DNA from 4 places in the Nonomuraea sp. CA-218870 genome. Region 1 is predicted to be linked to each of the others. Evidence: riboswitches for the same ligand, from Rfam matches in the RefSeq annotation. Region 1 holds a riboswitch; each other region holds the start of a gene.
What was found. A riboswitch is a leader RNA that binds a small molecule or an ion and turns the genes downstream of it on or off. The one in region 1 is predicted to bind cyclic di-AMP.

Region 1 (5,706 bases):
CCTCGACGCGCCCGTGGCCCGCTACTGGCCGGAGTTCGCGGCGGGCGGCAAGGAGCGCGTGCCGGTGCGGTGGCTGCTCACCCACCAGGCCGGCCTGCCCGCCCTCGACCGCCCGGTCACCCCCGCCGAGGCGATCGCCTGGAAACCCGTGGTGGAGGCGCTCGCGGCCCAGCGGCCGTTCTGGGAGCCGGGCACCGACCACGGCTACCACGCGCTCACGTACGGATGGCTCGTCGGCGAGGTCGTGCGCCGGGTGAGCGGGCGCGGCGTCGGCGCGTTCCTCGCCGACGAGATCGCCGGGCCGCTCGGCCTCGACCTGTGGATCGGCCTGCCCGCCTCCGAACACCACCGGGTCGCCCGCATCCTCACCGACCCCGGCGACTTCGACCTCTCCGCGATCGACCTGGAGGCCATCCCCGAGCCCATGCGTGAGGTGATGGCCGCCTACGCCGACCCGGCGTCGCTCACCGTACGGGCGATGACCGTGGTCCGGCCCGCGCTGGACCACGACGACCCCCGCGAGCAGGCCGCCGAGCTGCCCGCCACCAACGGCATCTGCACGGCCCGCGCGCTGGCCCGCTTCTACGCCGCCCTGATCGGCGAGGTGGACGGGCACCGCATCCTCACCCCCGCCGCCCTGGCCGCCGCCACCGCCGAACAGGCGGCCGGCCTCGACCGCGTCCTGCGGGTGCCGGTCCGCATCGGCACCGGCTTCGGCCTGCCCACCCCGGACGCGTACTGGTACGCGCCCGCGGCGTTCGGGTTCGGCGGCATGGGCGGCTCGATCGGCTTCGCCGACCCGGAGAGCGGCCTGGCGTTCGGGTACGTGATGAACCGCATCCGGCAGGGGCCGGACACGCGCGCCGCGCGTCTGCTCGACGCCGTCAGGAAGGCGATGGCGGCCCGGCCCTGACGGATCCGCCCTTCATCCCGCGGCGCCTACTTCCGGGTGCGGACGGCGTCCAGGTAGGCGGCGATGGCGTCGCGGTTGCGGGCCAGGCAGTCGATGCGGGCGGTCATCCGGTCGCGCTCCCGCTCCAGCGCGGCGATCATCTCCGGGGTGGCGTCCGGCAGGTGGATCTCCCTGGGGCCGTCGAGGCAGGGGAGGATCTGCTTGATGATCCGGGTGGGCAGGCCCGCCTCCAGCAGGCCGCGGATCTGCATCACCCGGTCGACCTGGCTCTCGTGGTAGTCGCGGTAGCCGTTCGCGGACCGGGCGGGATGGATCAGGCCCTGCTCCTCGTAGTAGCGCAGCAGCCTCGGGGGTGTGCCGGTGCGCTCGGACAACTCGCCGATCCGCATCTGATCGCTCCTTCGGCCTCGGCGGGCTACGCGCCCGGCCGCCCGGCGGCGGCGTCCTCGCCCGCGAGCGGGATGCCGCGCAGGGTGAGCAGGACGAGGATGACACAGCTGACGGTCAGGGCGATGTCGGCCACGTTGCCGACGAACAGGCCGCCGTAGTCGATGAAGTCGACGACATGGCCGCGCGCGAGGCCGGGCGGGCGGAACAGGCGGTCGAGCAGGTGGGAGAAGGCGCCGCCGAGCAGCGCGCCCAGCACGACGGTCCACGCCCGGGAGCCCAGCCGCCGCCCGGTGTAGAGGATGCCGGCCACGGCGCCGGCTGCCGTCAGGGTGAACACCCACGTGGCCCCGGCGCCGATCGAGAATGCGGCTCCGGGGTTGAACAGCAGCCGCAGCTGGATCAGCTCCGGGATCACCGTGACGCGCTCGCCGCCAGAGAGCGCCGCGACCGCCCAGAGCTTGGTGAGCTGGTCGGCGACGAGGACCAGCCCGGCGAGCGCCAGCATCCACCCGTAGAGCCGCCTGCCCGTGGTCTCGGGCTGTCGTCCGCTCGGCACCGTCGACTCCGCCTTCCTTCGGCCTGCGCCCAATCTAGTGGAACGGGAGAAGCCGCTCACCGGTCACCGGCGTCCGCCGCGTCAGAGGGCCGACCGCCCCGAACTGTGCTGTTTGCCAACATTTGCGTTGTTTGTCAGGTTGCATTACCTTAATCCCAAATCTGCCTAGTCCGTGCGCTGCCTGACCCCCGGGGAGCGCACGGCCGCCGAGTCCGTTCGCGGAGCCGGGGACCCAATCCCTTCGGGGTGAATCGGCACGTCACACGCCGTAGGGCACTTCCACGCCCGAACCCGTCAGCTAACCCGGTAGGCGGCATGGAAGCGAGGAGCGATTCCCTCATGCAGCTCACCCACCGGCTGAGCGGCGCGCTGCTCGGCCTCGTGGTCGCCGCCGGCGCCACCACGGCCACCACGGCCACCGCGCCCGCCGCCCACGCGGCCCCGCCGGTCGCGCACGTCGCACCCGTCCAGGCGGCTCCCGCGCACGCCGCCGACATGCCCGCCGTCCTCGCCCCGGCCGCCCACGTGATCGACGCCACCACCGGCCGGGTGCACTTCAGCAAGGAGGCCGACCTGCGCAGGCCGGTGGCCAGCCTCACCAAGATGATGACCGCGTACGTCGTCCTCCAGCGCGCCGAGCCCACCGACAAGGTCGAGGTCACCGCCGACGACGTCCGCTACGCCTCGGCGGGCGGCGCCGCCGTCGCCCACCTGCGCGCGGGCGACACGCTGACCGTCGAGAACCTGCTGTACGCGCTCATGCTGCCCTCGGGCGCCGACGCCGCGCACGCGCTCGCCCGCGCGTACGGGCCCGGCGTCGAGGAGTTCGTGGCCGAGATGAACGCCACCGCCCGGCGCCTCGGCATGGACGACACCGTGTACGTCAACGCCGACGGCATGCCCTACGGCGGCGGCGGTCACTCCACCGCCCGCGACCAGGTCCGCCTGGCCCAGGCGGTGCTGGAGAACCCGACGCTGGAGAAGGTCACCTCGGCCCGGTACCACATGGTCCCCGCCACGTCCGAGCACGGCTCGTACTCCTGGCGGAACACCAACCGCCTGCTCGGCACCCCCGGCGCGCTCGGCGTCAAGACCGGCTTCACCCGCGCGGCCGGCTACACGCTCGCCTTCGCCGCCGACCGGGGCGAGAGCCGGCTGGTCGGCGTCCTGCTCGGCGAGAGCGACTCCAGCCGCCGCTTCCAGACCGCCGGGGCCCTGCTCGACTGGGCCGCCGCCGCCGTCCAGCAGTAGCCGGGGTGGTCGCCCGGCCGGGGCCGGCACCCTCTACAGTCCTGTTGGACCTTGATGGCGCGTGAGGACGGGACCCCCCATGGATTTGGCGTTGTGGATCGTCGCGGGCCTGCTCGCGGCCGTGTTCGGCGTGGCCGGGCTGATGAAGCTGACGCAGCGCAAGGAGACGCTCGCGGCCTCCGGCCTGGCCTGGACGGAGGACTTCTCCGCCGCGACGGTCAAGGCCATCGGCGGCCTGGAGGTGCTGGCCGCGTTCGGGCTGATCCTGCCGGCGACGTTCGGCATCGCCCCGGTCCTCGTCCCGCTGGCGGCCGCCGGCCTGGTCCTCGTCATGATCGGCGCGGCGGTCACGCACGCCCGCCGCGACGAGTATCCGGCGATCGCCGTCAACGCGGTGCTGCTCCTGCTGGCCGCCTTCGTGGCCTGGGGCCGGTTCGGCCCCCACGCCTTCTGAACCCGAATCCGATCGCGGAACCGTACGTTCCGCGATGGCTCCTAACGTGGTCACCAGACGACGAGAGGAGCGGCCCATGCCGCCGGAGAACCCCACGGCCGGTCACCCGCGCGGTGAAGCGCCGGCGCTGCACTTCGCGGACGCCGCGGCATGGGAGGCGTGGCTGGCCGTCCACCACGCGGACGAGGGCGGCGTCTGGCTGACGATCGCCAAGAAGGGGTCGCCGGTCGAGACGGTGACCATCCGGGAGGCCCTGGACGTGGCGCTCTGCCACGGCTGGATCGACAGCCACCGCAAGGCCCGCGACGAGCACGTCTACCTGCAGCGCTACTCGCGCCGCCGCAGGGGGAGCCCCTGGTCGAGGGTGAACGTGGAACGGGTGGAGGCGCTGACCGCCGCCGGCCGGATGCGCCCGCCAGGGCTGGCGGAGGTCGCCGCGGCCCGCGCCGACGGCCGCTGGGACGCCGCCTACGCCGCGCAGCGCGGGGTCGAGGTCCCGCCTGACCTGGCCCGGGCGCTGGCCGCCGACCCGCCGGCCGCCGCCCGGTTCGCCTCACTCGGCAAGACGGCCCGCTACCACCTCATCCTGCCGCTGCTCAAGGCCAGGACCCCGGCCGGGCGCGAGGCCGGGCTGCGCCGGGCGATCGACGGCCTGCTTCAGGACGCCGTCGAGACCCGCTCCACCAGATCGGGCTGGAAGACCACGTGACGATGCTCGTGACCGTCCGGGCTGTTGACCTCCTCCAGCAGCATGAGCGCCGCGGTACGGCCGAGCTGCCGGCGCGGCTGCCGGATCGACGACAGCGGCACGGCCGCCGCCGCCGCGAAGTCGATGTCGTCGTACCCGAGGATCGCCACGTCGGCGGGAACCCGCAGGCCGCGCTGGGTCAGCTCCTGCAGCACGCCCATCGCCACCAGGTCGTTGGCGCAGAACACGGCCGTGGGCCGCGCCCCGGCGGGCAGGCTTGCGAGCTCCTCGCCGGCCGCGCGCCCGGTGGCGACGGTGAGGTCCGGCAGCGGGATCACGGTCAGCTCGGCCTCCCCGCCGAGCGCCGCGGCGAGGCCGTCGTGGCGGTCCTCCACCTGGCGGACCGCGAACGGCCCGCCGGCGAAGGCGACCCGCCGGTGCCCCCGCTCCAGCAGGTGGCGGCCGGCCAGCCGGCCGCCCAGCACGTCGTCCACCGAGACTGCGCAGCCGGAGGAGTGGCGGGAGGAGCTGTCGAACGTCACCACCGGGATGCCCCGCGCCACCAGCCCGCCCAGCCGCTCCCGCCGGCCCGGGGCGTTCACCGGCGTGATCAGCACGCCCAGCGGGCGCTCCTCCTCGAACATCCGCAGCAGCCTGGCCTCCCTGGCGGCGTCCTTGCTGCTGTTGACCACCATCACGTTGACGTCCACGTCCTGCGCGACGGTCTCGACCCCGCCCAGCACGTCGATGAAGAACGGGTTGGTCAGGTCGAGCGCGACCACCGCGATCGTCCTGCTGCGCCCCGCCCGCAGCTGCCGGGCCGGGCCGTTGCGCACGTAGCCGAGCTGCGCCACGGCCGCCTCCACCCGCAGGCGCGTCTCGCGGGCCACCATCTCGGGACGGTTGAGCACGTTGCTCACGGTGCCGACGGAGACCCCGGCCAGTCGGGCGACATCTTTGATGCTCGGCATCGTTCCTCGGTCGTGAAGAGCAGTGGCGATCAAACCGTACCAATGCTTCCAGCGCCGCTCACCACCGGGAAAAGCCTCCTCAGCGCGGATCGCGCCGCAGCGGATGCTCCGGCGGCACCTCCACCAGCACGATCCGATGGCCGTCGGGGTCGGCGATCCACAGCTCGACCAGCCCCCACGGCTCCCGCCTCGCCTCGCGCAGCACGGTGACGCCCGCCCGCCGCAGCCGCTCCTCCTCCCGCCGCACGTCGCGGACCTGCAGCCACAGCTCCAGGCGGGCGCCGGCCGGGCCGCCCGCCTGGCCGGACAGCTCCAGGAACCCCTGGCCCAGGAAGAACACCACGCCGGGATGGTCCGGCGGCCCGAACTCGCGGTAGACCGCCAGGCCGAGCGTCCCGCCGTAGAAGCGGCGGCTGCGCTCCAGGTCGGCCGGGCGCACCAGCACGCGGCTGCTCAGCACCTCCATGCCGGGACCCGTTCCCC
Region 2 (5,706 bases), 900 kb from region 1:
ACAAATGAGTGTTTAGGTGAGACCCCACCTTGCGCTTCTGTACTATTTCGCCCCAGATCTATTCCCCCTGGAGGCGAGCTGTGAGGGTGGGCCGGGCGCCGTTGGCCGCAGGTCTTGTGATCGGGCTGATCATCGTTCCGGCGGGAGGGGTCCTCGCTGATCCACAACCGACGATCAGTCAGGCCAAGGCCAAGCTTGAGAAGCTCAACGACAAGGCCGACAAGGTCGTCGACCGCTACAACACGGCCACCGAGAGCTACAAGGACGCCAAGAAGCGTTACGACAAGCTCGACGACGGCTACAAGCGCAAGCTGTCCACGGTCACCGAGCTGCGTCAGCAGGTGGTCGCGATGGCCGTCAACGGCTACCAGGTCGGCCGCGACCTGACCGCGCTGCCGAGCCTGGTGACCAGCGACCGGCCCGACGACCTCCTCTACCAGATGGCGCTGACCGGCCGGCTGTCCCAGGAGCGCGCCGGCATGCTGGCCGCCTTCGACCGGGAGAACCGCGGGCTCAAGGCCGAGCGGGACAAGGCCCAGGCCGCCCTCGGCGAGGCCGACGAGAAGCGCGACGAGATCAGGCGGGAGCGCGCTGAGGTCGAGAAGCTGATCGCCCAGCAGAAGAAGCTGCTCAACCGCCTGGGCGCCTATCGGGCCGGCGATCCGAACAGCACCGGCATCAAGTACACCGGCCCCGCCTCCGGCAGCGCCGTGGCCGTGCTGAACTTCGCCTATGCGCAGGTCGGCAAGCCCTACCAGTTCGGCGGCACCGGCCCCGGCGGCTGGGACTGCTCCGGCCTGACCCAGGCCTCCTGGCGCGCCGCCGGGGTGTCGCTGCCGCGGACGACCTGGCAGCAGTGGGCGTGGGGCGCCAACCGGCGGGTCTCGCTCGACGCGCTGCAGCCGGGCGACCTGATCTTCAGCGAGGGCCTCGGACACGTGAGCATCTACGCCGGGAACGGCAAGATCGTGCACGCTCCGCAGACCGGCGACGTGGTGAAGGTCGTCCCACTTTCCTCGTACGGACGACGCCTCGTCGGCGCGGTGCGCCCGTGAGCCTCTGAGGCTTTTGTGACTGTTGTGACACATGTGACTTGACTTGCCGTCAGAGTCCGAAGTGTGAGTATGGTCACATTCGCATAACGAGGCTCCAGGTCCAGCAGGGATCCCTGTTCTTACAGCGGGCTTGTCCGGCCTTTACTCGTTGACCGGGCCTTTGCCAGAACGTGACGTTCCGGCGTAGGTTCTGGCGTCGCGGCGGTCACGCCATGCCCGCCGCCGGCCGTCATCTCGGGTGCCGCAGGCGCCGCGATGCGGTCGCACATCCGCCGGCCACCGCCGCATCCCCGCGCACCTCTCTGGGCGCGGGGCGGTGGCCTGCCGAATCCGTGCAGCCAGGAGCACGGAGCCGGGGAACCACAGATTCCGTCATTTCAGAGCGGGATCAGGGGTGAATCGGCGCGTCACGCGCCGTAGGGCGACTTCCAGGCCCGAATCCGACAGCTAACCCGGTAGGCGTTCGTGGAAGACTCAAGGAGCAATCCTGTCTACCTCTTCGCATAACCCCCGTCTGTCCCGTCTTGCCCTGCGTGGCGTAGCGCTCACGATGACCGTGACGGCCGGAGGCGTCGGTCTCCACGCCTCCGCGGCGCAGGCGGAGCCGGTGGCCCCCGCGGGGGCCACCGTCACCAAGGCGGCGGAGTCCGCAGGGACGGCCACGGCTGTCAAGGCAGCCAAGGCCGGCAAGACCGCCAGTACAGCCAAGACCGGCAAGACCGCCAAGCGGAGCAAGTCGGCCCGGCAGCAGGTGAAGGCCCACAAGGCCGTCGCGGTGGCCAAGAAGCAGATCGGTGACCCGTACCGTTACGGGGCCACCGGGCCGCACGCGTTCGACTGCTCGGGGCTCGTCCAGTTCGCCTGGAAGAAGGCCGGAGTGTCCATCCCGCGCGTGACGAACAGCCAGTTCGCGCGCATCAAGAAGAAGGTCTCCTACAAGAACCTGCGACCGGGTGACCTGATGTTCTTCCGCGGGCTCGGCCACGTGGGCATGTACGTCGGCAAGGGAAAGATGGTCCATTCACCGAGCACGGGCAAGACCGTGCGTATCGAGAAGCTGAGCGGATGGCGCAAGTCGTCGTTCGCCGGTGCGGTGCGCCCCGGTCTGTGACCGACGGCGAAGGCCCCGTCCCCGCAGGTGGGGGGCGGGGCCTTCGGCGTCCCCGAACGGCTAGCATCGGGCAGCGTGTCCGGGAACGTGAGCCGTCGAGCGGCGCTGACGGGGCTGGCGGGGCTGGTCCTCGCCGTCGCCTCGGCCGACGGGGCGGGACCGGTGGCCGCCGTCGCGGACGAACTGGCCGAGGTGCGCGCGCTCTGGCGGGGGCAGCTGAGCGTCGCCCGCCACGGGCGGGCGCTGGTCGCGGGCCGTCGCGCGGGCCCCGTGCCGCTGGCCGAGCTGGCGCGGCGGGCCGACGCGGCGGGGCGGCGGGTGTCGGCGGTGCTGGGCGGCGCGGTGCGCCCGCTGGTGCTGGCGCCCGCCTCCGGAGCCGAGGCCGCGCGGCTGGCCCGCACCGGGTCACTCGACGGGCTGGCGGCCGTGGCGGACGGCAGTCGGGTGATCGTGGTGCCCGAGGGGTTCGCCCGGCTCAACCCGACCGGCAGGGACGTGGTGCTCGCCCACGAGCTCACGCACGTGGCCGCGGGCACCGACGGCCTCCCGATCTGGCTGTACGAGGGGTTCGCCGACTACGTGGCCTACCGGGACGCCGGGCTGCCGGTCACCGTGGCCGCGGCCGAGCTGGCGGCCGAGGTGCGGGCGGGACGGACTCCCGGCGGGCTGCCCGGTCCCGCCGGCTTCCGCGCCCCGGGCGACGGGCAGGCGCGGGCGTACCAGGAGGCGTGGCTGGCGTGTCGGTTCCTGGCGGCGACCCTGGGTGAGGGGACCCTGGTGAGGCTCTACCGTGAAGCGCGGAGTGTCGGCGCCGACCGGGCGCTCGCCGCGCACGGGCTCACGCCCGGCGACCTGGCCCGGGGGTGGCGCGACTACGTGCGGGACCAGCTGGGGTGAGAGGACGGGACGTGGACGACGGCCACGACAGGAACGGCACCATGGGCGAGCCTCCGGCCGGGGCGTCCGCGTACCCGGAGGAATCCCTCGGACGCCCGGAACGGCGGGAGCGGCCGGGCGCGGAGCCTGATCGCGGGAGGTGGCGGCAGGCCGGGGTGGCCGGGATGGCGCTGGGGGCGGCGATCCTCGCGGTGATAGGGCTGACGACGCCCTGGCAGGCGCTGCAGGGGGCCTCGGAGGTGCCCGCCGATCCCGCCGCGGACTTCACCGCCGGGGAACTCGCCCGCGCGCGGGCGTTCGACGCCGCCACCGCGGTGCCGGGCTACCTGTCGCTCGGGCTGACGCTCGTCTTCGCCGGCCTGCTGGTGGCCACCCCGCTGGGCGCGAAGGTCCTCGGGGCCATGCGGGGGCCGTGGTGGGTGCGGGTCCTGCTGGGGGTGTTCGCGCTCACCGTCGTGGAGGAGGCGCTGCGCTGGCCGCTCGGCGTCTGGTTCGAGACCGTGCTGCGCGACTACGGCCTGTCCACGCAGGACTGGGTGTCGTGGACGGGCGACCGGCTCAAGAGCATCGCCATCAACACCGCGCTGCTGGCCGTGATGATCCTGGCGGTGGTGGCGCTGGCCCGCCGGTTCAGGCGCTGGTGGATCCCGGCGGCGGCCGGGGCGTTCACGCTCACCGTGGCCGCCTCCTTCGTCTACCCGGTGGTGTTCGAGCCGGTGTTCAACGACTTCCACTCGATGCCCGGCGGCCGGCTGCGGACGAACCTGCTGGCCATGGCCGAGCGCGACGGGGTGCCGGTGGAGGACGTGCTGGTGGCCGACGCCTCGCGCCGCACCACCGCGCTGAACGCCTACGTCTCCGGGTTCGGCGCCACCCGGCGCATCGTGGTCTACGACACCCTGCTCAAGGCCCCGGAGCGGGAGGTGGAGCTGGTGGTGGCGCACGAGCTGGGGCACGCCAAGGAGAACGACGTGCTGCACGGCACGCTCGTGGGCGCGCTGGGCGCCGCGTTCGGCGCGATCCTGCTCTACCTGGTCTTCGGCCGGGTGCGCGGGCGGGCCGGGGTGGCGTCGATCGCCGACTGGCGCGCGGCGGGCGCGATCATGGGGTTGATGACGCTGGCGACGTTCCTGTCCGGGCCCGCGCAGAACCTCGTCAGCCGTCAGATCGAGGCCAGGGCCGACGCCCACGCCCTGGACCTGACCCGGGACCCGGTCACGTTCGCGGCCATGCAGAAACGCCTGGCAACAGCCAACATTTCTGATTTGTCGCCAGATGCGGTCGAATATGTGCTCTATGCCTCCCACCCGACGGCGCCGCAGCGGATCGCGACGGCCCGCTCCTGGGCGAAGCTGAACGGCGTCCCCGGCCCGTGACCCGCGTCGTCTTCGTCACCAACGACTTCCCGCCCCGCCCCGGCGGCATCCAGTCGTTCGTGCACGGCCTGGCCCAGCGCACCCCAGGTGCCGCCGTCTACGCCCCCGCCTGGCCCGGGTGCGCCGAGTTCGACCGCCGCCAGCCGTACCCGGTCGTGCGGCATCCCGGACGCCTCATGCTGCCCGTGCCGTCCGTGGCCCGTAGGGCCGCCGCGCTGGTGGCCGAGCACGGCGCGGACACCGTCGTCTTCGGCGCGGCGGCCCCGCTCGGGCTGCTCGCGCCGCGGCTGCGCGCCGCCGGCGCGCGGCGGGTGGTGATGCTCACCCACGGCCACGAGGCGTCCTGGGCGAGCGCGCCCGGCTTCCGCGCGGTGCTGCGCCGCATCGGCGCGCACGCCGACGCGGTGACCTACCTGGGCGAGTACACGCGCGCCCGGCTCGCCACGGCCATTCCGGACGGCAAGCTGGTACGGCTCGCGCCCGGCGTCGACACCGGCCTGTACCATCCGCGCACGGCCAAGGCCGAGCTGGGGCTGGCGGGCCGGCCGGTGGTGGCGTGCGTGTCCAGGCTGGTGCCGCGCAAGGGCCAGGACCAGCTCATCAGGGCCTGGCCCGAGGTGCTCGGCGCGGTCCCCGACGCCGTGCTGCTCCTGGTCGGCGGCGGGCCGCACCGGCGCGCGCTGGAAAGGCTGGCGGGCGGCCACCCGTCGATCGTCCTCACCGGCACCGTCCCGGCCGCCGACCTGCCCGGCTACTACGCCGCGGCCGACGTCTTCGCCATGCCGTGCCGTACCCGATGGCGGGGGATCGACGTGGAAGGGCTCGGGATCGTGTTCCTGGAGGCGGCCGCGACCGGACTGCCGGTCGTGGCGGGCCGCTCGGGCGGGGCGCCCGAGGCCGTGCGGGACGGCGAGACCGGCCTGGTCGTCGACGGCCGCGACCCGGCGCCGGTGGCCGAGGCCCTGATCGAGCTGCTCACCCACCCCGAGCAGGCGCGGAAGATGGGCGAGACGGGCCGCGACTGGGTCGTGCGCGAATGGTCCTGGGACCGGGTCGCCGACCGCTTCCTCGCCCTGCTCTGAGCCTCCTCGACGTCACCCCTTCGTCGAGCCGAGCGTCAGCCCGGCCACGAACTGCTTGTGCAGCAACTGGAAGACGATCAGCGTCGGCAGCGCCACCAGCACCGAACCGGCCGCCAGCAGGTTGTAGTCGGTGAAGAACTGGCCGCGCAGGTTGTTCAGCGCCGAGGTGACCGGCAGCTTGTCGC
Region 3 (5,706 bases), 3.7 Mb from region 1:
CAGCAGCAGCGCCGCCAGCAATCCCGCCACCGCGACGCCGTACCGGTAGACGGGCCGCTCGGTGCGCAGCGCGAACAGCGAAGGCAGCCGCCGGTCCTTGGCCAGCAGGCTCAGCAGGACCGGCAGGCCGCCGAAGCTGGTGTTGGCGGCCAGGCCGAGGCCGAGCGCCACCACGACGTTGGTCGCGTAGAACGCCCAGCCGGTCCCGTACGAGCCGGCCACGAGCTGGGCCAGGATGGTGACGCCCTCGCGGGGCACCACCTGGTCCCTGCGGATGAGCGCGGCCAGGCCGATGAGCAGGGTGGCGAGCAGCACGCCGAGCATCAGTTCGGTGTGCTGGGCGCGCTTGACGCGCGGGTTGCGGAACATGGGCACGCCGTTGGCGATGGCCTCGATCCCGGTCAGCGAGGAGCAGCCGGAGGAGAAGGCCCGCAGGAGGAGCATCACGGTCAGCGCCTCGGTGGCGACGATCTGCTCCGGTGTCCCCACCGTGGCGGCGGGCCCGGACCGCGCCAGGCCGACCACCACGACGCCGAGGACCGACAGCACGAACAGGCCCATGGGCAGCATGAGGAACCGCGCGCTGTCCGACACCCCGAACAGGTTGATGACCGTCAGCAGCAGCACCCCGGCCAGGCAGGTCTCCACCAGGTACGGCCGCAGCACGGGGAACGCCGAGGCCAGGTTGGCGGCCGCCGCCGCGAGGCTGACCGCGATGGTCAGCACGTAGTCCACGACCAGGGCCGCGGCGGCCAGCAGGCTCGCCCGGCGGCCCAGTTCCTCCTTGGCGACCCCGTACGAGCCGCCGCCGTCAGGGTGGGCGGCGATGACCTGCCGGTAGGAGAACACGAGGATCAGCAGCAGGACCGCGATGGCGATCGTGATCGGCAGGGTCAGCGCCACGGCGGCGGCTCCGGCCCCGGCCAGGACGAGCGCCGCGGCCTCCGGTCCGTAAGCGACCGAGCTGAGGGCGTCCAGCGACAGCGCCGACAGTCCTTGCAGGCTGGTCAGGTGACGCTTGTCGCCCTCACCGTGGCGCAGTTGCAGCCGCCGCCCGCTGAGCGGCGACCTTCTGATCTTCGCCGGGTCCTGCTGATAGCGCAGCGTCGTCATGTCGCACGTGCTTTCACCTCCTGGGTTTCCCCCGGAGGCGTCGCAGGGCACGCCAAGCCGTCGTCAAGAGCGGGTGCGTACGTGCGACACCGCGGCCGGGCCGCTCAGGCGGCCTTGTACTCCGGGTAGCCGTAGCCGGTCACCTGCGAGACGGGCCGGATCCGCTCCTCGACCATGCCGTTGCCGGTGTTGCCCTCGATCGTGGTGATCGTGCCGTCGCCGTTGTCCTTCTTCACCAGTCCGACGTGGTCGACGGCGCTGATGCTCTTGCTGCCGCCCCAGTCGAAGAAGACGACGCTGCCGGGCTTGGCCACGGTGCCCCAGCGGCCGTTGTCCTTGAACCACTGGGCGTGGGTGACGGTGTAGGCGTCCCAGCCGACGGTGGACCGGGCGCCGGCCTGCTCGCCGACCCAGGACACGAACATCGCGCACCAGGGGGCGTTGGCGTACAGTTCGGGCGTGCCGCCGCCGTCGCGGGCGAGGGTCTCGGCCGCACGCGGCGAGGACATGTACCACTGGTGGAACTTGGTGCCGCCGCCGGCGGTGTTCTCCTTGACGCCGATCTGCGACTCGGCGACCTGGAGGATCCTCTGCGCGGTCACGGCGGTGGCCGGGTTCTGCTGCTGCGCGGCGGGCGGCTGGGCCGGGGTGGCCGTCGCGGCCGCGACCGGGAGGGCCGAGGTGCCGGCGAACGCGGCGCCCAGGGCCACGGCCGCGCTCACGGTATGGCGGGCGACGTTCTTGGGCAGGCGATCGAGGATGTGCTTGACCATGCTCGGGGTTTGCTCCTTGCTTCCATGCCGCCTACCGGGTTAGCTGACGGGTTCGGGCGTGGAAGTGCCCTACGGTCGCTCATAGGTAAAGAGCGATCGATTCACCCCGGAGAAACGTGGGTCCCCGGTTCCGCCTGACAGCGGATTCGGCGGCCGCGCCGCATTCCTGCGGACTTGCGCATGCGGGCGCGGTCTCGGCAATACATCGGCAACGCGCGGGTTCTTACGTCAAAGCGCTGCTCAAGCGCGTGCCATCTACGTTCTCCAAGGTAATAGCCGGGCAAGAAGCGAGGCAAGTCGTGCTGGGGTGCGCGGGCCGGGATCCTCGATGGCATAGGGGTTTCCGGGCGAATATTTTACCTTTGAGTAGGTTTGTTAGAGGTAGCGGAACCACAGATACGGCGCTACCAGGGTCACGGTGACCCCCGTGACGATCAACCCGTACTTGGTGAACTCCCAGAAGCTGATCGGCGTGCCGTTGCGCGCCGCGATGCCCAGCACCACCACGTTCGCCGCCGCGCCCACCGCCGTGGCGTTGCCGCCCAGGTCGGCGCCGAACGCCAGCGCCCACCACAGCACCTGCGCCGGCTCCCCGCCGTTCGCCTCGACGAGCTCGGCCACGATCGGGCTCATCGTGGCCACGTACGGGATGTTGTCCACGATCGCCGACAGCACCGCCGATCCGCCCAGCAGCCCCATCGTCGCCACGTCGAGCCGGCCCGCCGTGGCCTCGACCGCGGCCGAGGAGATCTGCTCGATGACCCCGGTGTGGACGAGCGCGCCGACCATGACGAACAGCCCGGCGAAGAACACCAGCGTCGGCCACTCCACCTCGGCCAGCGACTCCTCAGCGGTCACCCGGGTGGCTCCCACCAGCACGCCGGCGCCCAGCAGCGCGACCACCGACGGCGAGTAGTGGAGCACCGGGTGCAGCACGAAGGCCGTCAGCACGAGCGCCAGCACGGCCAGCGACTGCCACAGCAGCCGCCGGTCGGCGATCGCCTCCTTTTCGTTCAGCGCCATGACCTCGGCCGCGCGGGCGGGGTCGTACCGGAACGACCGCCCCCACATCAACTGGCACAGGCCCACGAACACCACCATCAGCACGATCACCATCGGCGCCATGTGGACGAGGAAGTCGTTGAAGCTCAGCCCGCCCCGGCTGGCGATGATGATGTTGGGCGGATCGCCCACCAGCGTCGCGGCGCCGCCGATGTTGGAGGCCAGCGCCTCCGCGATCAGGAAGGGAATCGGTGACACGGCCAGCCGCTCGCACACCAGGAAAGTCACCGGCGCGATCAGCAGCACCGTGGTCACGTTGTCCAGCAGCGCGGAGGCCCCGGCGGTGATCAGCACCAGCAGGACCATCAGCCGGAAGGGCCGTCCCTTGGCGCGTTTGGCCGCCCAGATGGCCAGGTACTCGAAGAGGCCGGTCTGTTTCAGCACCCCGACGATGATCATCATGCCGAGCAGCAGGAAGATGACGTTCCAGTCGATCCCGGAATGCTCGGAGAAGAACGCCGCCCGGGCGTCCGTGGCGTGGATCACCAGCATGATCCCGGCCCCGCCCAGCGCCGCCGCCATCCGTGGCACCTTCTCGGTGGCGATCAGCGCATAGGCGGCGAGGAACACCGCCACGCTCGCCCAGGCGACCAGGGTCATGTGCCGAGCATCCTGTCGAGCAGCCGCTCCAGCGTGACCGCGCCCAGCAGGCGCCCGTCCTCGACGATCGCGACCAGCGGGGTGCGGGTGCGGGCCATCAGCGCCGACATCTCCAGCACGGTCGCGTCGGGGTCGGTGACCGGCAGCTCGCGCCGGTCACGCGGCAGCGCCTCACGGACCGTACGGCCGCCCAGCGCCTCCATGAACGTGTCGGCGTGCGCCTCGTCCACCACCCGCGCCAGCGCCGGATCGTCCGCGATGTAGCGGGGCACGGCCAGCCGCAGCGCCTCGGTGCCGGACAGGATCGTGAACCCCTCGTCACCCTGGACGATCAGGCCGGGCAGATCCTGCTCGGCCATCAGCCTGGCCGCGTCGAGGATCGGCGTGTCCAAAGTGACGACGGGATAGTCGGCGACAAGGTCTCTGGCGCGCATGGGGGCACGTCCTTCCTGCTCGTACGGATGAGGACCTGCCGACCAGACTTCCCGGCTCACCAGCGGACAACCTATCAAGTGATCACACCTGCGGCCCAGGCACCTCGATCACACTCTCCCACGCCGTCACCGGACGCCGCCCGTCCGGACGGTGACCGTCGCGGAGTCCGGCAGGGCCCCGAACCTGAGCGTCAGCCGCCGCCCAGTCGCGGCCGACAGCAGAGCCGGCGGGTATCCCGTGACCTCCGGCACCGGACGGTCCCAGGTGACGGTCAGGCCGGTCAGGTCGCGGCGCGGATCCGACACGGTGACCGCGGCCGAGCCGTCGCCGCGTTCGGTGACGAGCACCGCGCAGGGGCCGGACGCCGACAGCGGACCGGCCGAGCCCGGCTGCCAGAAGTTGACCGCCGTCACCCCCGCCGACGGGACGTGCACTCCCTGCTGGGAGGCCGTGTTGGCGAGCGTCCGCGCCCACCCCCGGTCGGCGGCGCGCGCCCTGGTCGCCTCCAGCGTGGCGTTCGGCAGCAGCAGGTAGGCGTAGCGGGCGGCGTCCGGGTCCAGGCCGTGATCGAGCCAGAGCGTGACGTACGGGCGTGTCGCCCCGCCGCCCGCCCGGTGCTCCCGCACGCGGTGCAGCCCGCCGCCGTCGCGCACGACGTAGCCGCCGTGGCCCGCCAGGTGCGCCCAGCCGTCCTGGTCGTGCACGGTGAGCAGCGCGGCGCTGCGCCGGTTGTCCACGATCGTCTCCACCGGCGCGCCATCGCCGCCGGAGATGCCGGCGCCCAGGCAGATCACCGCGTCGTCGAGGAAGAACCACGACTTGAACGCCTCCACCGTGGACTCCAGCCCGCGCAGGTGCTGGCCGACCGTCGCGTAACGGCCGTCGGTGGCGCCGCCCACCCAGCGGAACGGCGGGCACGCGCCGCCCCACGCCTCGCCCGCGCCGTCCGGCAGCCGCCGGGTGGAGACCGTCGTGCCGGGCATCCGGTAGGGGTCGGCGGTGGCCCAGAACCCGTCGGCGTAGTGGGCGGCATGGCCCTCGCCCCACCAGTAGAGCATCCCGGAGCCGGTGTGCCAGCCCCGCAGGTTCTCGCCGTTGCCGTGCTCGTAGTGGGCGATCCGGTCGGAGGACATGCTGAGCGCCGCGCACCAGCCCGGCGCGCGGTGCACCGCCCGGGCGCTCATCGGGAACAGCCGGTGCCCCGGCGGCCACGAGCCGTACCCCTCCGTCAGGGGCCGCCAGCGGCGGCGCTCCTCCGGCGTGGCGGTGACCGCCAGTCGCCGCACGGCGCGGGCCAGACGGCGGGCCCTGACCTCGCCTCCCCCGGAGCTCCTGCCGATCCCCCGGCCGCTGACCAGGTCCATGACATGACCGGCGTGCACGAACGGGGCGAACGACCGCTCCACGCTGTCGTACACCACCTGCCGGTTCGGGTCGGTGACCTGCCACGGAGTGCCGCGCAGCACCGCGAAGAGCGTGGCCAGCCCTTCCAGCAGCACCAGCCCGTACCCGCCCTGGTAGGGCACGGTGCCGTGCTGGAGGAACGAGCCGTCCCGGTAGAAGCCATCGCCTTCCGTGACGTAACGGAAGACCGGCGCCAGCGCCCGCACGGCCAGGTCCGCCCGCGCCGCGTCCCCGGCGAGCACCGCGCGCAGCAGCGTCACCAGGCACAGGTCCACCCGGTTCGCGGCGGTGCTGGTGCCGCTGTAGTCGCGCAGCCGGC
Region 4 (5,706 bases), 490 kb from region 1:
ATCAGGGAGAACATCGACGTGTTCGACTTCATCCTGGACCAGGAGGACATGGCCGCGATCGGGGCGATGAACGCCCACCGCCGCCTCGGCTGGGATCCCGCCACGATGGACTGATCCGCACACATATCGCTTCCTGGGATGAATCTGTACGATCTTCCGGGTGCGTGACTTAGCGTGGGGAATCGCCGCCACCGGCGGCATCGCCAGGACCGTGGGCGCCGTCATCGCCGCGGAGCCGGGGATGCGCGTGGCCGCGGTCGGCTCCCGCGACCTCGGCAGGGCCGAGGCGCTGGCGGCCAAGCTGGGCGCCGAGACGGCCCACGGCTCCTACGCCGAGCTGTGCGCCGATCCGGCCGTGGACGCCGTCTACGTCGCCACCCCGCACGCCCGCCACCTGGAGGTGGCCGAGGCCGCCATCGCGGCGGGCAAGGCCGTGCTGTGCGAGAAGCCGCTCGCCGCCACCGTGGCCGACGCCGAGCGGATGGTCCGGCTGGCCCGCGAGGCCGGGGTCTTCCTGATGGAAGCCATGTGGATGCGGTTCAACCCGTTGATCCGGATGCTCGCCCGCGACGAGCGCTTCGGCGAGATCCGCTCGGTGCGGGCCTCGTTCGGCTTCGCGCTCCCGTACGATCCCGCGCACCGGCTGTGGGCGCCGGAGCTGGGCGGCGGCGCCCTGCTCGACCTGGGCATCTACCCGATGGGGCTGGCCCAGCTGTTCCTCGGGCAGCCCGAGAGCACGCACATCACCGGCTCGCCGGCGGCCGGCGGCGTCGACGCCGAGGCGGGCGGGCTGATGCGCTATCCGGGCGGCAGGCGGGCCCTGGTGGAGTGCTCGCTGGTCGCCGCCTACGCCAACGACGCCTCCGTCGTCGGCACCGGGATGCGGGCCGACCTCGACGCCCCCTTCTGGGCTCCGCGCCGGGTCGTGCTCAGCGGGCCAGGGATGGAGCCGGAGGAGCACGTGCTCGACGATCCGGCGGACAACGGGTACGCGGGCGAGCTGCGCGAGGTGCGGGACTGCCTGGCCCAGGGCCGTACCGAGAGCGCGATCATGCCCCTGGACGACAGCCTCGCCATGATGCGGATGCTGGCCGACGCGCGGAGCCAGATTCCCTGACTTGGGCTTTGCACCCTTGTCAATCTCTTGCCGGATGTATTACCTTGTTGCCCCGTTCAAGGTATACGTCCTGTTTGTCCGATTCATTGCCTTGAACGCCCTCGTATCGCAGGACAGCCCTGCGACCGCTGAATCCGCCCTGCGCGGAACCGGGGACCCACGTCCCTCGGGGTGAATCGGCGCCTCCCGCGCCGTAGGGCAGCTTCCACGCCCGAACCCGTCAGCTAACCCGGTAAGCGGCATGGAAGCAAGGAGTTGCATCTCTTCGATGGTCAGACATCGTCTCCCCCGTGTCCCCAAGTCGAAGCACATCCTCACCGTCGCGGCGACCGCCCTGGTCGCCTGCGCCGTCGGCTCCCCCCTCCCCGCCCACGCCGACCCGGGATCCGACCAGAACGTCCGGCTCACGGCTCAGACCAGCACCGTGCCGACCAGTGCCGGACAGACCAGTGCCGGACAGGCCGCCTCTTCTCAGGCGAGGCCCGCGAAGACCGACCAGATCAACGTCACCGCCGCGCAGGTGCTCGCCCTGGCCAGGTCGCAGATCGGGGTCCGGGAGAACTCCCGGGGCGGCGGCACCAAGTTCCAGGAGTGGTACGCCGGTTCGCAGCGCGCCCTGGAGACCATCGCCCGCGACGGCGGCCACCCCGCCGGCTACCTGAACGCCCCCTGGTGCGCCATGTTCGTCTCCTGGGTCGGCGAGCAGATCGGCGCCCGTCCCCAGATCGGCTGGGACGCCTACACGGTGACCCACGCGAAGTGGTTCGCGGCCAACGACCGCTGGGGCACCGAGGCCAGGCCGGGCGCCGTGGTCTTCTTCGCCTGGAACGGCAGCAAGAGCATCGGGTCCATCCAGCACGTCGGCTTCGTGGTGAAGGACAACGGCAACGGGACGATCTCCACGATCGAGGGCAACACCGGCAACGGGGTGGTCGAGGAGCGGGTCCGGCCCAAGTCCCAGGTGGTCGGCTACGGTTACCCCGAGTACGCCACCTGAGTTCTCCGGAAGAATCCCCTGGGGTTGTCGAGGCGGGCGCCGCTCGTCCGACGCGTTGACGAGACCCGGGACACTGAAGGAGCACACGTCATGAAATTCATGATCATCGGTAAGGGCAGCGCCGAGACCGAGGCGGGTGCCCTGCCGAGCCGGCAGCTCGTCGACGACATGACGGCCTACAACGAGTCGCTGGTCAGGGCCGGTGTCCTGCTGGCCGCCGAAGGGCTGCACCCCAGCTCCCGCGCGGCCCGCATCGTCTACGGCCCCGGCAAGCCCAAGGTCGTCGACGGACCCTTCGCCGAGACCAAGGAGATCATCGCGGGCTTCTGGCTGATCCAGGTCAAGTCCCGCGAGGAGGCCGTGGAGTGGGCCCTGCGCGTCCCCGTCCCCGAGGGCGGGGAGGGCGTGGGCCTGGAGCTCTGGGAGGTCTTCGACATAGCCGACATGCCGGAGACCTCCCTCAGCCCGGAGACCGCCCGGCGCGAGTCGGCGGTGCGCGAGTCCCTGGAGAACCCGGGCCAGGACGCCTGACCGCCCCGCAAGCCCCCCGGCGCGGCTCGGCGCCCGAGTTGCGGCCTTCCGGGGGGACTGTTTGCATGGGCCCGTGACCGCTGCGGAGACGAACCGGGCCGTCGAGGCCGTCTGGCGCATCGAGGCGGCACGGCTGATCGCCGGGCTGGCCGGGCTGGTGCGCGACCTCGGCCTGGCGGAGGAGCTGGCGCAGGACGCCCTGGTCGCGGCGCTCGAGCAGTGGCCGCGCGAGGGCGTGCCGCGCAACCCGGGCGCCTGGCTGATGACCGTGGCCAAGCGCCGGGCCGTCGACCTGATCCGCCGCCAGGAGCGCTACGCGCGCAAGCTCGCCGAGATCGGCCGGAGCCTGGAGGACGAGGAGGATCCGCCCGGCGTCGAGGAGATCGAGGACGACCTGCTGCGGCTGGTGTTCACCGCCTGCCATCCGGTGCTGTCCACCGAGGCGCGGGTCGCGCTGACCCTGCGGGTGCTGGGCGGGCTGTCCACCGACGAGATCGCGCGGGCGTTCCTGGCGCCCGAGCCGACGGTGGCGCAGCGGATCGTCCGCGCCAAGCGGACCCTGGCCGCGCGGCGGGTGCCGTTCGAGGTCCCCGCCGGCGACGAGCTGGCCGAACGGCTCCCGCCCGTGCTGGAGGTCATCTATCTGATCTTCAACGAGGGCTACTCGGCCACCGCCGGCGACGACTGGATGCGCCCGGCGCTCTGCGAGGACGCGCTGCGTCTGGGGCGGGTGCTGGCCGGGCTGATGCCGAAGGAGCCCGAGGTGTCCGGCCTGGTGGCGCTCATGGAGATCCAGGCGTCCCGCGCCGCGGCCCGGGTGGACCCGTCCGGGGAGCCGATCCTGCTGCTGGAGCAGAACCGCGCCCGGTGGGACCGGCTGCTCATCCACCGCGGCCTGGCCGCGCTGGAGCGGGCCGAGGAGCTGGGTGACGGCTCGGGCCCGTACACGCTGCAGGCCGCGATCGCGGCCTGCCACGCCCGCGCGCTCACCGCGGAGGAGACCGACTGGGTGCGCATCGCCGGCCTGTACGCGCGGCTCGCGGCCCTGTCGGGCTCGCCGGTGGTCGAGCTCAACCGCGCGGTGGCCCTGTCCATGGCGTACGGCCCGGAGGTCGGCCTGGAGCTGGTCGACCAGATCGCCGGCGAGCCGGCCCTGCGGGGCTATCACCTGCTGCCGGGCGTCCGCGGCGACCTGCTGTTCAAGCTGGGCCGGCGCGGCGAGGCCCGCGCCGAGTTCGAGCGCGCGGCCGCGATGACCCGCAACGGCCGCGAACGCGCCGTCATGGAGCGGCGCGCGGCCTCCTGCGGATGAGCCGGGACCAGCCGGTTTCCCTGCCTGGCTGAGCGCGTTTGTGCCGGTGTGCGGGAGAATCGGTGCACGTGAGATGGGAGCGCTCCCAAGTGGTTCTTTGGGCGATACATCCTCTTACAGACACTTCAACGGTCACGAAATGCCCCAGAGGTAACGGTTGAGTTTCAGGACGTTGACGCCTGGACGCACTCCGGGCACTCTTTGTGGGAGCGCTCCCAAGGACTTCCTATCGCGGGATTGTCGCGATGCACCTCCCAAGATCCACACCCAAGAGGGGTACGGTATGACGAACCACAAGCGCTTTGCAGTAACCGGTGTCCTGGTCACCGCGCTCGCCGCGGTGACCGCCGCCTGTGGTGGCGGAGAGACGTCGGCCCCCTCGGCCGGTGCGAGCGCGCCGGCCGAGCCCGTCACCATCAACGTGCACACCTTCGGCGGCGGCGAGAACTTCGGCTACGACGAAGCCGTGAAGAAGTGGAACGCCGAGAACCCGAACATCCAGGTCAAGTACTCGAACCTGACTGACCGGTTCGAAGACGTCTATCTGCCGCAGCTGCTCCAGCGCCTCCAGGCCGGCAGCGGCGCGGGCGACATCGTCGGCATCGACGAGGGCGCGATGGGCCTGATGGCCGCCCGCCCGCAGTTCTTCACCGACCTCGGCGAGCACGGCCTGCAGGACCGCAAGGCCGACTTCCCCGCGGCGAAGTGGGAGACCGGCATCAACGCCGACGGCAAGCTGTTCGCCCTGGGCACCGACATCGGCGGCATGACCATGTGCTACCGCAAGGACCTGTTCGAGAAGGCGGGCCTGCCCACCGACCGCGAGGAGGTCGGCAAGCTCTGGCCGACCTGGGACGCCTACCTTGAGGCGGGCAAGAAGTTCACCGCCGCCGACACCGGCGCGAAGTGGATGGACGGCCCGAACACCATCTACAACGTGATCCTGTCGCAGGAGGCGCCGAAGAACGGCAACATCTCCTACTTCGACAAGAACAACACGCTCGTGGTCGAGTCGAACCCGGCCGTCAAGACCGCCTTCGACTGGGTGCAGAAGTTCAGCCAGCAGGGCCTGACGGCCAAGCTGCAGGCGTTCACCCCGCCGTGGAACAAGGCCATCAAGGGCGGCGACTTCGCCACCATGGGCTGCCCGTCGTGGATGCTCGGCGTGATCTCCGGCGCGGCAGGCGAGGGGAACAAGGGCAACTGGGACGTAGCGGCGGTGCCGGGCGGCACGGGCAACTGGGGCGGCTCCTGGCTGGCCATCCCCAAGCAGACCAAGCACCCGAAGGAAGCCGCCCAGGTGCTCAACTACCTGACGGGCAAGGAGGGCCACATCGCGGCCTTCAAGGAGGCCGGCGCCTTCCCGAGCTCCCTCTCCGCCCAGCAGGACCCTGAGGTCGCCGGGCTCAAGAACGAGTACTTCAACGACGTGCCGACGGGCGAGATCTTCTCGGCCTCGGTCAAGGACCTGCAGCCGGTCTTCCTGGGTGAGAAGCACGCCCAGGTGAAGACCTCGGTCGAGAAGGTGCTGGAGGGCATGGACCAGGGCGCGGTGGGCTACGACGAGGCCTGGACGAAGTTCGTCGAGGCGGGCGTCAAGGCAGCGGGCTGACGCTCCCACTGGACCGGGTGGCGCCCGCTCCGGGCGGGCGCCACTCCCGATCTGGCTCGAAAGGCTTCCATGACACTCCAACTCGCGCCGCCGCCCCGGCACGCGTCGCCCCGGCGGGCCAGGCCGAGCAGGCGGAT

Region 2: it holds a riboswitch for cyclic di-AMP, as region 1 does, so the genes downstream of both, ACQEUU_RS16080 (C40 family peptidase) here and ACQEUU_RS20455 (D-alanyl-D-alanine carboxypeptidase family protein) in region 1, are expected to answer to the same signal.
Region 3: it holds a riboswitch for cyclic di-AMP, as region 1 does, so the genes downstream of both, ACQEUU_RS02585 (CHAP domain-containing protein) here and ACQEUU_RS20455 (D-alanyl-D-alanine carboxypeptidase family protein) in region 1, are expected to answer to the same signal.
Region 4: it holds a riboswitch for cyclic di-AMP, as region 1 does, so the genes downstream of both, ACQEUU_RS18075 (CHAP domain-containing protein) here and ACQEUU_RS20455 (D-alanyl-D-alanine carboxypeptidase family protein) in region 1, are expected to answer to the same signal.

What each region holds. Positions count from the first base shown of each region.
Region 1 is NZ_JBNJMN010000001.1:4,220,992-4,226,697, forward strand. Features, by position in the region: gene ACQEUU_RS20440 (serine hydrolase domain-containing protein) at 1-913, shown strand, start outside; gene ACQEUU_RS20445 (MerR family transcriptional regulator) at 940-1,302, opposite strand; gene ACQEUU_RS20450 (signal peptidase II) at 1,329-1,859, opposite strand; cyclic di-AMP (ydaO/yuaA leader) riboswitch at 2,054-2,187, shown strand; gene ACQEUU_RS20455 (D-alanyl-D-alanine carboxypeptidase family protein) at 2,199-3,110, shown strand; gene ACQEUU_RS20460 (DoxX family protein) at 3,190-3,564, shown strand; gene ACQEUU_RS20465 (YdeI/OmpD-associated family protein) at 3,641-4,273, shown strand; gene ACQEUU_RS20470 (LacI family DNA-binding transcriptional regulator) at 4,222-5,223, opposite strand; gene ACQEUU_RS20475 (VOC family protein) at 5,303-5,689, opposite strand.
Region 2 is NZ_JBNJMN010000001.1:3,319,939-3,325,644, forward strand. Features, by position in the region: gene ACQEUU_RS16075 (NlpC/P60 family protein) at 102-1,055, shown strand; cyclic di-AMP (ydaO/yuaA leader) riboswitch at 1,368-1,532, shown strand; gene ACQEUU_RS16080 (C40 family peptidase) at 1,606-2,166, shown strand; gene ACQEUU_RS16085 (hypothetical protein) at 2,254-3,063, shown strand; gene ACQEUU_RS16090 (M48 family metallopeptidase) at 3,075-4,439, shown strand; gene ACQEUU_RS16095 (glycosyltransferase family 4 protein) at 4,436-5,521, shown strand; gene ACQEUU_RS16100 (carbohydrate ABC transporter permease) at 5,534-5,706, opposite strand, start outside.
Region 3 is NZ_JBNJMN010000001.1:529,074-534,779, forward strand. Features, by position in the region: gene ACQEUU_RS02580 (APC family permease) at 1-1,113, opposite strand, end outside; gene ACQEUU_RS02585 (CHAP domain-containing protein) at 1,218-1,886, opposite strand; cyclic di-AMP (ydaO/yuaA leader) riboswitch at 1,900-2,048, opposite strand; gene ACQEUU_RS02590 (ArsB/NhaD family transporter) at 2,262-3,548, opposite strand; gene ACQEUU_RS02595 (CBS domain-containing protein) at 3,545-3,982, opposite strand; gene ACQEUU_RS02600 (polysaccharide lyase 8 family protein) at 4,109-5,706, opposite strand, start outside.
Region 4 is NZ_JBNJMN010000001.1:3,733,977-3,739,682, reverse strand. Features, by position in the region: gene ACQEUU_RS18085 (aldo/keto reductase) at 1-114, shown strand, start outside; gene ACQEUU_RS18080 (Gfo/Idh/MocA family protein) at 161-1,117, shown strand; cyclic di-AMP (ydaO/yuaA leader) riboswitch at 1,234-1,371, shown strand; gene ACQEUU_RS18075 (CHAP domain-containing protein) at 1,386-2,114, shown strand; gene ACQEUU_RS18070 (YciI family protein) at 2,205-2,645, shown strand; gene ACQEUU_RS18065 (RNA polymerase sigma factor) at 2,719-3,957, shown strand; gene ACQEUU_RS18060 (ABC transporter substrate-binding protein) at 4,241-5,569, shown strand; gene ACQEUU_RS18055 (carbohydrate ABC transporter permease) at 5,639-5,706, shown strand, end outside.